2 linked regions of the Diaphorobacter ruginosibacter genome follow. The protein of the gene in region 1 interacts with the protein of each later gene in a pairwise test. Links are inferred from orthologs where the notes say so. Each region holds a gene or a part of one and is shown in the gene's direction. Other genes may lie near its edges.

Region 1 (8,082 bases):
GCCCCTGTCTTCCTGTTTTATCCATGTTTCAACGTAGAACCTCGCTCGCCGCATTGGCTGGGCTGGCCGCGCTTCCCGTCGCGCTCGGCGGCATTTCCCTGCGTGCGAATGCCGCGCAGGTGCGCACCCTGCTGGATTCCCTGCGGCCGTCACCGCGCATGCCGGTGCTGTTCGTCGGTCACGGCAGTCCGATGAATGCCATCGAGGACAACCTCTGGCGCCGCAGCTGGCAGCAGGTCGGCCAGGCGCTCTCGGCACGCAGCGTCCAGCCGCAGCTCATCCTGTGTATTTCCGCCCACTGGCTGACCAAGGATGGCTGGTATCTCACGGGAATGAGCGATCCGCGCACGATCCACGATTTCAGCGGTTTTCCGCGCGAGCTGCATGAGCAGCAATATCCCGCGCCCGGCGCACCGGCCGTCGCCAGGGCCTTGGCGGGAGAGCTTCGCTCGCCGGCAGACCGGCAGCCGCTCAAGGTCGACGAGGGCGAGTGGGGGCTGGACCATGGAACCTGGTCGGTGCTCAAGCCGATGTTCCCCAAGGCGCAGATCCCGGTGATCCAGTTGAGCATGGACTATGCCCGAAGCCCCGAGGCGCATTTCGCGCTGGGCCGCCAGCTGGGCGCATTGCGCGAGCGCGGCGTGCTGATCGTGGGCAGCGGCAACGCGGTCCACAACCTGCGCAGGACGAAGCGCGGCTCCGCGCCGAACGAGGCCTATGACTGGGCCACGGAGTTCGACGAGCAGGTGCAGGGACACATCAAGCGCGGGGAGCTGGAGTCGCTCGTGCAGTTCCAGAAGCAGGGCGAGCTGGCGCGGCTTGCGCACCCGACGCACGAGCACTACCTGCCGCTGCTCTACGCTGCGGGCGCGGCAAGCGCCAGGGAAATGCCGAGATTCTTCAACACGGGGTTTCAGTCCGCATCGATATCGATGCGGTCCGTGATCTGGGGGTGAACCGCGCGGGGCGCCGGCATGCATGGTCAGCGCCCGGACATCCGGGTTCGCATCCCGAGAGAAGGCAAAAAGGCCGCCTCGAGGGAAGCGGCCTTTGAAGGGTGAGCGAAGAGAAACGCATGGCGCTCCTCCTCGGCGTCTTACATCACGGCGGCGATGGCCTTGCAGACGTACTCGACGTTCTTGCTGTTCAGCGCAGCCACGCACATGCGGCCGGTGTCGGTGCCGTACACGCCAAATTCCGAACGCAGGCGGATCATCTGGTCCTTGGAGAGGCCCGAATACGAGAACATGCCGATCTGGGTGGTGATGAAGCTCATGTCCTGCTTCACGCCGGCAGCCTTCAGACCGTCCACCAGCTTCTGGCGCATGGCCTTGATGCGCACGCGCATTTCGCCCAGCTCTTCTTCCCACTGCGCACGCAGTTCGGGGGTGTTGAGCACGGCGGAAACCACGGCGCCGCCATGTGTCGGCGGGTTGGAGTAGTTGGTGCGGATCACGATCTTCAGTTGCGACAGCACGCGGGCGGCTTCGTCCTTGTCGGTGGCCACCACGGACAGGGCGCCCACGCGCTCGCCATACAGGCTGAAGCTCTTGGAGAACGAGGTCGACACGAAGATGGTCAGGCCGGCGGCAACGAACTTGCCCACGACGGCGCCATCTTCCTTCAGGCCATGGCCGAAGCCCTGGTAGGCCATGTCGAGGAATGCGACCAGGTTGCGGGCCTTGACGGTGGCGATCACCTGGTCCCACTGCTCGGCCGTGATGTCATAGCCGGTGGGGTTGTGGCAGCAGGCGTGCAGCACGACCACGGTGCCGGCAGCGGCAGCGTTCAGGTCGGCCAGCATGCCTTCGAAATTGACCGTGCGAGTGGCCGCGTCGTAGTAGCGGTACGTGCCGACTTCAAAACCGGCATTGGTGAAGATGGCCTTGTGGTTTTCCCAGCTCGGGTCGGAGATCAGCACCTTGGCGTTCGGGCTGAGCTTCTTGAGGAAGTCGGCACCGATCTTCAGGCCACCCGTGCCACCCACGGCTTGCACGGTGGCCACGCGGCCGGCCTTGACCACGTCGGACTCGGCACCAAACACCAGTGCCTTGACGGCGCTGTCATAGCTTGCGATACCGTCGATGGGCAGGTAGCCACGAGCGGACGGCTTGTCCATCATGGCTTTTTCTGCTGCCTGCACGCACTTCAGCAGGGGGAGCTTGCCGTTATCGTCGAAGTACACGCCCACGCCGAGATTCACCTTGTTGGGGTTGGTATCAGCGGCAAATTGTTCGTTCAGACCCAGAATGGGGTCACGCGGGGCCATCTCGACGGCGGTGAAGAGAGACATGAAAAGTCCTTGAAGGGTGGAAATCTGATGCGGTGCCCCCAACTAAACTAGCCAAGGCCGAGAGGCGGTGCCAGCGCTGCATGCAGGGTGCATGCGTGTTGCTCGCAGCCATCCGGTCGATTTGCCTTGAGGGGCAACCCCCGATTTTAACGGCGCAAGCCATCGTTGCGTTTACAAGTCATGCATGAAGTCACCACAGAAGTAGCTGAAGGCGAGTTTGTTTCCTTCCCGGGCTCTCCATTTCAGCTCTACCAGCCCTATCCACCGGCCGGCGACCAGCCGGAGGCCATCGCCCGCCTGGTGGAAGGGGTGAACGATGGCGAGGCCTTCCAGACGCTGCTGGGGGTGACCGGCTCGGGCAAGACCTTCACGATGGCGAACGTGATCGCGCGGCTGGGGCGCCCGGCCATCGTGTTTGCGCCCAACAAGACGCTGGCGGCGCAGCTCTACAGCGAATTCCGCGAGTTCTTCCCGAAGAACGCCGTGGAGTACTTTGTGAGCTACTACGACTATTACCAGCCGGAGGCCTACGTGCCGCAGCGCGACCTCTTCATCGAGAAGGACAGCGCAATCAACGAGCATATCGAGCAGATGCGCCTGTCCTGCACCAAGAGCCTGCTCGAGCGGCGCGACGTGGTGATCGTGGCGACCGTCTCGGCCATCTACGGCATCGGTGAGCCTTCGAGCTACCACCAGATGGTGATGACGCTGCGCCAGGGCGACAAGCTTTCGCAGCGCGACGCGATCGGGCAGCTCATCCGCATGCAGTACCAGCGCAACGAGCAGGATTTCAGCCGCGGGAAGTTCCGCGTGCGCGGCGATACGATCGACGTATTCCCGGCCGAGCACTCCGAGCTGGCGCTGCGCATCGAGCTGTTCGACGACGAGGTCGACAGCCTGCAGCTCTTCGATCCGCTCACCGGGCGCGTGCAGCAGAAGATTCCGCGTTTCACGGTCTATCCGAGCAGCCACTACGTCACGCCGCGTGACAAGGTGCTGGCCGCGGTGGAGACGATCAAGCTCGAACTCGACGAGCGCCTGAAGTTCTTTGTGAAGGAGGGCAAGCTGGTCGAGGCGCAGCGCCTCGAGCAGCGTACGCGTTTCGATGTGGAAATGCTCAGCGAGGTGGGGCACTGCAAGGGAATCGAGAACTACACGCGTCATCTCTCGGGCTCGGCGCCCGGCGATCCTCCAAGCACGCTCACCGACTACATGCCGCGCGACTCGATCATGTTCCTGGACGAGAGCCACCAGATGATCGGCCAGCTCAACGCCATGTACAACGGCGACCGCGCCCGCAAGACGACGCTCGTGGAGTACGGGTTCCGACTGCCTTCGGCGCTGGACAACCGCCCGCTCAAGTTCGAGGAGTTCGAGCAGCGCATGCGCCAGGTGGTGTTCGTCTCCGCGACGCCGGCTGACTACGAAAAACAACATTCGGGCCAGGTCGTCGACCAGGTCGTGCGGCCCACCGGGCTTGTTGATCCGATCGTCGAAGTGCGCCCGGCCACCCATCAGGTGGACGACGTGCTGCAGGAAATACGCATTCGGGTTGAAAAGAATCAACGGGTACTCATTACAACGCTGACCAAGCGCATGGCCGAGCAGCTCACCGAGTATCTGTCCGACAACGGCGTGAAGGTGCGCTACCTGCACTCGGACGTGGACACGGTCGAGCGCGTGGAGATCATCCGCGACCTGCGCCTGGGTGCATTTGACGTGCTGGTCGGCATCAACCTGCTGCGCGAGGGGCTGGACATTCCCGAGGTGTCGCTGGTGGCCATCCTCGATGCTGACAAGGAAGGCTTCCTGCGCGCGGAGCGCAGCCTGATCCAGACGATCGGCCGTGCTGCCCGCAATGCGGAGGGCACGGCGATCCTGTACGCCGACCGTGTAACGGAATCCATGAAAAAAGCCATGGGAGAAACGGAACGACGGCGCGCAAAACAGATCGCATACAACGAGGAAAACGGCATCACGCCGCGAAGCATTGTCAAGCAGGTAAAAGACCTGATTGATGGTGTCTATAGCGAGAAGGCCGGCCAGGAGACGGAACGCCTGCAGCAGCAGGCGGCCCGGGATCTGGAGCTGGAAGAGATGTCCGAGAAGGACATCGCGCGGGAGATCAAGCGCCTGGAGAAGGCCATGATGGATCACGCACGCAATCTGGAGTTCGAGCAGGCCGCCAAGGTGCGCGACCAACTCTCGCGCCTGAAGGATCGCGTGTTCGGCTCGCATGGCGGAAACGAGCGCCTGGCCTGATGCGCGGATGCGGTTTTCAGGGTCTCCGATTCCGGGTTTGGAGGCCCTCGAGCCTGACGAATTCAGTTACCCGACAAAAACAATAGGGATTTGTGTTATACTTGGGCTAATTACTCAAGAAAACAACCCCACAATATTTAGGGCTCTGGCGGGCGAACCTCGTGTTCATGCCGCGTCGGAGAGCGGGCGGAGACGGTGGTGCCCGGGTTGCCGAAAGGCGATCCGTGGCGATTATCAAACGATCAAGCCTGAACCAACAAGGAGCTTGCGATGCGTCTCACAACCAAAGGCCGTTTTGCGGTCACTGCCATGATCGATCTGGCCCTGCGCCAGAACAATGGCCCAGTCACCCTGGCGGCCATCAGCCAGCGTCAGCAGATTTCCCTGTCGTATCTGGAACAACTCTTCGGCAAGCTGCGCCGCCACGAGCTGGTGGAATCCACCCGTGGCCCGGGCGGTGGCTATACGCTGGCCCGCAAGGCCGGCGACATCACCGTGGCCGACATCATCGTGTCCGTGGACGAACCCATCGATGCGACCCAGTGCGGTGGCAAGGAAAACTGCCTGGGCGAAGCAGGTCGCTGCATGACGCACGAGCTGTGGGCTTCGCTGAACCAGCGCATGGTGGAGTTTCTCGATTCCGTCACGCTGCAGAAGCTCGTCGATGACCAACTCGCCAAGGGTGTGCAGATCGAGGACAAGCCAGTGGCTCGCCGTGCGATCTCCACGACCCCGGTGGTCAAGCCGATCCGCGTGAACGCGCCGAACTCGGTGTTCGCACTGGGCAACGTTTTCGCCAAGTCCTGATCAGCAGCGTGGTGGCGCAAGGGCCAGCATGGCTGGCCGCGCTGCTGCATATGCCGGATCTTTTTTTGAACCCTTCTGTTAACTGACATTCGCCAGCCAGATCGCTAAAGCGAGATAGCCATGGACATGACTCCCCATTTCCCCATTTACCTGGACTACGGTGCGACCACCCCGGTGGATCCCCGTGTTGTTGACGCGATGATCCCCTGGTTGCGCGAACATTTCGGCAACGCAGCTTCGCGCAGCCATGCCTGGGGCTGGGAGGCCGAAGAGGCCATCGAGAAGTCGCGCGGCCATGTGGCCGACCTGGTGGGTGCCGATCCACGCGAGATCGTCTGGACCAGCGGCGCCACCGAGTCGATCAACCTGGCACTGAAGGGCGCAGCGCAGTTCTACAAGGGCAAGGGCAAGCACCTCATTACGCTCAAGACTGAGCACAAGGCCGTGCTGGACACCATGCGCGAACTCGAGCGCCAGGGCTTCGAGGTCACCTACATGGACGTGAAGGAAGACGGTCTGCTTGACCTGGAAGCCTTCAAGGCGGCGATCCGCCCGGACACCATCCTCGTGAGCGTGCTGTTCGTGAACAACGAGATCGGCGTGATCCAGGACATTCCTGCGATCGGCACGATCTGCCGCGAGAAGGGCATCATCTTCCACGTCGATGCCGCACAGGCCACGGGCCGTGTCGAGATCGACCTGAACAAGCTGCCCATCGACCTGATGAGCATGACCGCCCACAAGACCTACGGCCCCAAGGGCGTCGGTGCGCTCTACGTGCGCCGCAAGCCGCGCGTGCGCCTGGAGGCTCAGATCCATGGTGGTGGCCATGAGCGCGGCATGCGCTCCGGCACGCTGCCCACGCACCAGATCGTCGGCATGGGTGAGGCGTTCCGCATCATCAAGCTGGAAATGAACGAGGTGAATGCCAAGGCGGCAGCGCTGCAAAAGCGCCTGCTCGACGGCCTGAAGGACATCGAGCAGGTGTTCATCAACGGCAGCATGGAGCACCGCGTTCCGCAGAACCTGAACATGAGCTTCAACTTCGTCGAAGGCGAATCGCTGATCATGGGTATCAAGGGCCTGGCGGTGTCGTCGGGTTCCGCCTGCACCTCCGCAAGCCTGGAGCCGAGCTACGTGCTGCGCGCGCTCGGCCGCAGCGACGAGCTCGCCCACAGCAGCCTGCGCATGACCATCGGCCGCTTCACGACCGAGGAAGAGATCGACTACGCGATCTCCACCATCCGCCACAACGTGGCCAAGCTGCGTGAGTTGAGCCCGCTGTGGGAGATGTTCAAGGATGGCGTCGACCTGAGCACCATCCAGTGGGCTGCGCACTGATTTCATATTGATCGCTGCGCCCCGCTCGCGGTCCTCGCACACCAAGAGGCCGGCGGCAGACGCAGAAAAAGGAGTACACCATGGCTTATTCAGACAAAGTGATCGACCATTACGAGAACCCCCGCAACGTGGGTTCGTTCGACAAGGGCGACGACACAGTGGGCACCGGCATGGTCGGCGCACCGGCATGCGGCGACGTGATGAAGCTGCAGATCAAGGTGAACCCGGAGACCGGGGTCATCGAAGACGCGCGCTTCAAGACCTACGGCTGCGGCTCGGCGATTGCCTCGTCCTCGCTCGTGACCGAGTGGGTCAAGGGCAAGACGCTGGACGAGGCCGCCGCGCTCAAGAACAGCGTGATCGCCGAAGAGCTGGCGCTGCCTCCCGTGAAGATTCACTGCTCCATCCTGGCCGAAGACGCCATCAAGGCAGCCGTGAGCGACTACAAGGCCAAGCGCGGCGAAACCGTCACTGCCGATTCGACAGCGGCCTGAACAACATGGCAGTGACACTGACCGAAGCTGCCGCACGGCACGTGAGCCGCTACCTGTCCCGCCGGGGCAAGGGGCTTGGCGTGCGCCTGGGCGTGAAGACCACCGGCTGCTCGGGACTGGCCTACAAGCTGGAGTATGTGGACGATCAGGCACCCGAGGACATCATCTTCGAGACCCATGGCGTGAAGCTGCTGATCGACCCGAAGAGCCTGGCCTACATTGACGGCACCGAGCTCGACTTCGTGCGCGAAGGTCTGAACGAAGGCTTCAAGTTCAACAACCCCAACGAGCGAGACCGTTGCGGTTGCGGGGAAAGCTTCCGGGTCTAAGGCCCCTGGGGAACCTCTGCAAAACTCCCTGCCATCGTCTGAACGCGGCCGCGGGCGATCCGCAGCGTTGTCTTTTTCGTCAATAGCTACGGCTATTGCCTTCAAAAGACGCCTTGCGGCTCATCCCGATCCGCGTCCAACCGATTGGCGAGGGTTTTGCAGAGGCTCCCTAGAGCGCAAGGGCGCATTCCTGTCCGGGACATTGGGCAGGAACAGCGCACTTTCATGCACCTCAGAGAACCCGCCAACGCTTGCGCACTGGCGGTTTTTTTATGAACCTCCATCTGCAATCTGACGATTTCGAACTGTTTGGCATTCCTCGCCTATTCGCGCAGGATGGCGCCGTGCTCGCGGCGCGCTGGAAGGACTTGCAGCGCGAGGCGCATCCTGACCGCTTCTCGGCGCAGGGCGCCGCGGCGCAGCGCGTGGCCATGCAGTGGTCGGTGCGCATCAACGAGGCCTACCAGCGCCTGAAGGATCCGCTCAAGCGCGCGGCCTATCTTTGCGAACTCCATGGCGTCTCCATTGGTGCAGAGGACAACACGGCCATGCCTGC
Region 2 (4,864 bases), 2.2 Mb from region 1 along the record:
GCGCATACAGCGCGATGCCCACCAGGAATCCGGGGTGCGTGAGATCGCGCAGATGCAGCAGCGGCTCGTCGTGTTTCCATTGGTGCATGCCGAACAGGCCCAGCAGCAGCACGCCGGTCAGGATCACCAGCGCGAGGCGCTCGGGATGATCGAAGAGCTCGTAGCGGGCCTCCGAGAAGCTCCATTGCACGCAGCCGATCGCCAGCACGAAGAGCAGGACGGGCGCAAGCGACCAGCGCACCGGCGTGCTGCTCCTGCCGAGGTGGCGCGGCAGCAGCCAGCGCACGGCCAGGGCGATCAGTGCGGCCGGCGGAAGCACCACCCAGAAGACCCAGCGCCAGCCCCAGCCGTCCACGAGCCATGCGGACAGCAGCGGGCCGATCGCGCCGACGCTGAAGATGCTCAGCATGTACACGCGCACGGCGCGGGGCCGCTGGGCGGGCGAGAACAGCATGGGAATGAGCACGCGTGTGCTGATGAAGAACGCGCCGCCACCGAGGCCCTGCATCAGTCGCGCGGTGGTGAGTTCGGCCAGGTTGGCGGCATTCGCCGAGGCCAGGTCGCCGAGCGCATACAGCAGCAGCGCCAGGAGCAGGTAGTGGCGGTAGCCGAAATGCCTCGACAGCCACTGCTGCATCGCGATCATCAGCATGCTGCCGATGGCGTAGGCTGCCTGCACCTGTGCGAACTCGCGCGGCGCCACGCCGATGCCGCCCAGGATGTGCGACGAGGCGAAGACGAACATGCCGTTCTCGAGAAACTCCATGCCCACCAGCGCGCCCAGCAGCCACATCAGCAGCAGCTGCTTTTCTCGATGCAGGAAATGGTGCCAGCGCGGGGCTTTCATGAGGGTGTCCTAAGTGCGTGCACGCATGCGTGGTGCGGTGCGGCGTGCGTCGGGGCGTGTGTTCCGGGGATCAGGCCCGGGAGGCCGCCGTCACGTCCATGGTCTGCAGCCGTTCGTGCACGCGCCGCAACTGCTGCTGCATCTCGTGTGTTGCCGTATCGCCGATGGACGACCAGATCTGCAGATAGACCGCCTGCACGACAGGCATGGTCTTGAGCAGCAGCTCCGCGCCCTGGGACGTGAGCTGCAACTGCAGGCTGCGCCGGTCCTGCGCGTCGGCCGAGCGCACCAGCAGTCCGCGCCGCTCCATGCCGTCAAGCAGGCGCGTGACCTGGGTGCGCGTGGCGTTCAGCGACACGCCCAGCGAGGAGGGCCGCAGCGGCTCGTGCACGGCATCCGCAAGCAGGTTGAGCGCCAGGTATTCCTGCATGTGCAGCGCAAACGGCGCCAAGGCCTCGTTCACGCGCTGCTCCAGCAGGGCGGCGGTGTGCAGCATGAGGCGCGATGCGGCCACGGCATCCAGCACTTTTCGGGGTTTGCCGGCAAGAATGCGTTCGAGGCGGGAGTCAAGGCTCATGATCGTCGTGGATGTTATTTGATTTCAATTGAAATTATATCGTTTGTAATTAATAGGCGCAACACGAAGCCGTCGAACGCGCCGGACAGGGGTTTGTAGGCTTGTAGCGCGTGGGGCTGTGCAGCGGTGCGGGCGGTGTCCTATGATGTTTGGTTCGCCTGCGATGTGTGAGATTCCATGCCCCCAAAGCAAGACAAGTCTGCGGAGCCACTCCGTTCCCTTCACTCCGGTAGCGATGACGGTCGCTACATGGCGGATTCGCTGCGCCAGCGCCGCATCAGCATCCGCGGAGCGCGCACGCACAACCTCAAGAACATCGATCTCGACCTGCCGCGCGACCAGCTGGTGGTGATCACAGGGCTGTCGGGCTCGGGCAAGTCGAGCCTGGCCTTCGACACGCTGTACGCCGAAGGCCAGCGGCGCTACGTGGAAAGCCTGTCGACCTATGCGCGCCAGTTCCTGGGCCGGCTGGACAAGCCCGATGTCGACCTGATCGAGGGCCTGTCGCCCGCCATCAGCATCGAGCAGAAGGCGACCAGCCACAACCCGCGCTCCACCGTCGGCACGGTCACCGAGATTTACGACTACCTGCGCCTGCTCTATGCCCGCGCCGGTACGCCGTACTGTCCCGACCATGGCCTGCCACTGTCGTCGCAGACCGTGAGCCAGATGGTGGATGCCGTGCTCGCGCTGCCCGAGGACACGCGCATCATGCTGCTTGCGCCCGTGGCGCGGCAGAAGAAGGGCGAATTCAACGAGCTGTTCGCGCAGATGCAGGCACTGGGCTACGTGCGCTTTCGCGTGGACGGCAGCGTGTACGAATTCGAGAACCTGCCGGCGCTCAAGAAGACCGAGAAGCACGACATCGACGTGGTGATCGACCGCCTGCGGGTGCGCCCGGATGCGCAGCAGCGCCTGGCCGAAAGCATCGAGGCCGTGCTGCGCGTGGGCGGCACGGAGGGCAACGGCCGCGTGCTCGCGCTGGAGATGGACACCGACAGGGAGCACATGTTTTCCAGCAAGTTTGCCTGCCCCGTCTGCAGCTACTCGCTGGCGGAGCTGGAGCCGCGCCTGTTCTCGTTCAATTCGCCGACGGGGGCATGCCCCGCATGCGACGGCATCGGGCAGCAGGAAGTGTTCGATGCGGAGCGCGTGGTGGCGTTTCCCTCGCTGAGCCTGGCCAGCGGCGCGATCAAGGGGTGGGACCGCCGCAATGGCTACTACTTCGCGATGATCGAGAGCCTGGGAAGGCACTACGGCTTCAGCGTGGAGACCCCGTTCGAGGAGTTGCCGGGGCCTGTGCGCCACGCGATCCTCCACGGCTCCGGCACCGAGGAGATCGCGTTCACCTACCTGCTCGACAGCGGCCCGCAGAAGGGCAAGGCGATCGAGCGCCTGCATCCGTTCGAGGGCATTCTTCCCAACATGTCGCGCCGCTACCGCGAGACGGAGTCCTCCGTCGTGCGGGAAGACCTCGCGCGCTACCGCAGCACGCAGCCCTGCACCGAATGCCACGGCGCGCGGTTGCGCCGCGAGGCGCGTTTCGTGAAGGTGGGAGAGGGCGAGGAGCCGCTCGCGATCTACGAGATCAGCCACCGAACGCTGTCGGACGCGCTCGCGTGGTTCGAGAACCTGCGGCTTTCGGGGGCCAAGGCGGAAATCGCCGACAAGGTGGTGCGCGAGATCGCATCGCGCCTGACCTTTCTGAACGACGTGGGCTTGAACTACCTGAGCCTGGACCGCAGCGCCGAGACGCTCTCGGGCGGCGAGGCGCAGCGCATCCGCCTCGCGAGCCAGATCGGCTCGGGACTCACGGGCGTGATGTACGTGCTCGACGAACCCAGCATCGGCCTGCACCAGCGCGACAACGACCGATTGATCGGCACGCTGCAGCACCTGCGCGACATCGGCAACAGCGTGATCGTCGTCGAACATGATGAGGACATGATCCGCGCCGCCGACCACTGCGTGGACATGGGCCCGGGTGCAGGCGTGCATGGCGGCCGCGTGATGGCCCAGGGCACGTACGACGAGCTGTGCGCCGAGCCCGGGTCGCTCACCGGCCAGTATCTCTCGGGCAAGCTGCGCATTCCGGTGCCGCAGCGGCGCACGCCGTGGAAGCCCGTGCTTGAGTCCGAGCAGCCCGCAGCGCCGGAGAAAGCCGGCAAATCACGCTTTCCCGAGACCCCTGCCAGCCGCCGCAAGGCCGAGCGCATGGAAGTGCACCGCGCCACGCAGGGCAGGCTCCAGGCATTGCGCGTGATCGGCGCCGGCGGACACAGCCTGCAGAACGTGACGGCGGAGTTCCCCGTGGGGCTGTTCACCTGCGTGACGGGCGTGTCGGGCTCGGGCAAGAGCACGCTGGTCAACGACACGCTGTATGCCGCGGTGGCGCGCCAGCTCTACCGCGCACACGAGGAGCCCGCGCCGCACGAGGCGATCGAGGGCATCGACTATTTCGACAAGTGCATCAACGTGGACCAGTCGCCCATCGGCCGCACGCCGCGCAGCAACCCGGCCACCTATACCGGCCTGTTCACGCCCATCCGCGAGCTCATGGCCGAAACCAACACCGCCCGGGAGCGCGGCTACGGGCCGGGCCGATTCAGCTTCAACGTCGCGGGCGGCCGCTGCGAGGCCTGCCAGGGCGACGGCGTGGTGAAGGTGGAAATGCACTTCCTGCCCGATGTCTACGTGCCCTGCGATGTGTGCCACGGCGAGCGCTACAACCGCGAGACGCTCGAGGTGCTGTGGAAGGGCAAAAACATTGCGCAGATTCTCGACCTGACGGTGGAGGATGCGCATGCGTTCTTCAAGGACGTTCCCACCATTGCGCGCAAGCTGCAGACGCTGCTGGACGTGGGTCTGTCCTATATCCGCCTGGGCCAGAGCGCCACCACGCTGTCCGGCGGCGAGGCGCAGCGCGTGAAGCTGGCGCAGGAGCTCTCCAAGCGCGATACGGGGCGCACGCTGTATATCCTCGACGAGCCCACGACAGGCCTGCATTTCGCGGATATCGACCTGCTGCTCAAGGTACTGCTGCAACTGCGTGACGCGGGCAACACCATCGTCGTCATCGAGCACAACCTCGATGTCATCAAGACGGCCGACTGGATCATCGACATGGGGCCGGAGGGCGGTGCGGGCGGGGGAACCGTGGTGGCGGTGGGGACGCCGGAGGATGTGGCGGGGAATCCGGGCAGCCATACGGGGAGGTATCTCAAGCCTTATCTGGCTTAGGTTTTTGGGTTCTTGGCTGAGGGCGGAGGCCGGGAGTGCCCCCGGCGGGGCAGTCACTTTTTGCGCGCGCAAAAAGTCACCAAAAAGGCGTTTTAATACCCACGGCAGAACTCGCTTTTCGCCTGCGGCGCTCCGCTCAGACAGCCGCCGTGAGTCAGATTAGGGGGAGGAGCATTCGGCACGTCGCTGCGCTCGTGCTG

The links. The genes of interacting proteins can lie anywhere in the genome.
Region 2: the proteins of uvrB (region 1) and uvrA interact in binary tests that used the Escherichia coli proteins (3 or more experiments, as listed by UniProt). The link is inferred for Diaphorobacter ruginosibacter from one-to-one orthologs.

What each region holds. Positions count from the first base shown.
Region 1 is NZ_CP060714.1:2,570,593-2,578,674, reverse strand. The notes cover bases 2,126-5,014. They hold uvrB (excinuclease ABC subunit UvrB), read left to right. Parts: upstream 2,126-2,473; coding sequence 2,474-4,555; downstream 4,556-5,014. Other genes in these bases: iscR (Fe-S cluster assembly transcriptional regulator IscR), read left to right, coding at 4,826-5,014; H9K76_RS11565 (amino acid aminotransferase), read right to left, coding at 2,126-2,293. Outside these bases: ygiD (4,5-DOPA-extradiol-dioxygenase), read left to right, coding at 24-956; more of H9K76_RS11565, read right to left, coding at 1,097-2,125; more of iscR, read left to right, coding at 5,015-5,362; H9K76_RS11550 (IscS subfamily cysteine desulfurase), read left to right, coding at 5,483-6,703; Fe-S cluster assembly scaffold IscU, read left to right, coding at 6,784-7,197; iron-sulfur cluster assembly protein IscA, read left to right, coding at 7,203-7,526; Fe-S protein assembly co-chaperone HscB, read left to right, coding at 7,799-8,082. UniProt on the Escherichia coli protein: The UvrABC repair system catalyzes the recognition and processing of DNA lesions. A damage recognition complex composed of 2 UvrA and 2 UvrB subunits scans DNA for abnormalities.
Region 2 is NZ_CP060714.1:4,749,839-4,754,702, forward strand. The notes cover bases 1,349-4,864. They hold uvrA (excinuclease ABC subunit UvrA), read left to right. Parts: upstream 1,349-1,673; coding sequence 1,674-4,664; downstream 4,665-4,864. Other genes in these bases: H9K76_RS21400 (MarR family winged helix-turn-helix transcriptional regulator), read right to left, coding at 1,349-1,424. Also shown: H9K76_RS21395 (MFS transporter), read right to left, coding at 1-847; more of H9K76_RS21400, read right to left, coding at 918-1,348. UniProt on the Escherichia coli protein: The UvrABC repair system catalyzes the recognition and processing of DNA lesions. UvrA is an ATPase and a DNA-binding protein. A damage recognition complex composed of 2 UvrA and 2 UvrB subunits scans DNA for abnormalities.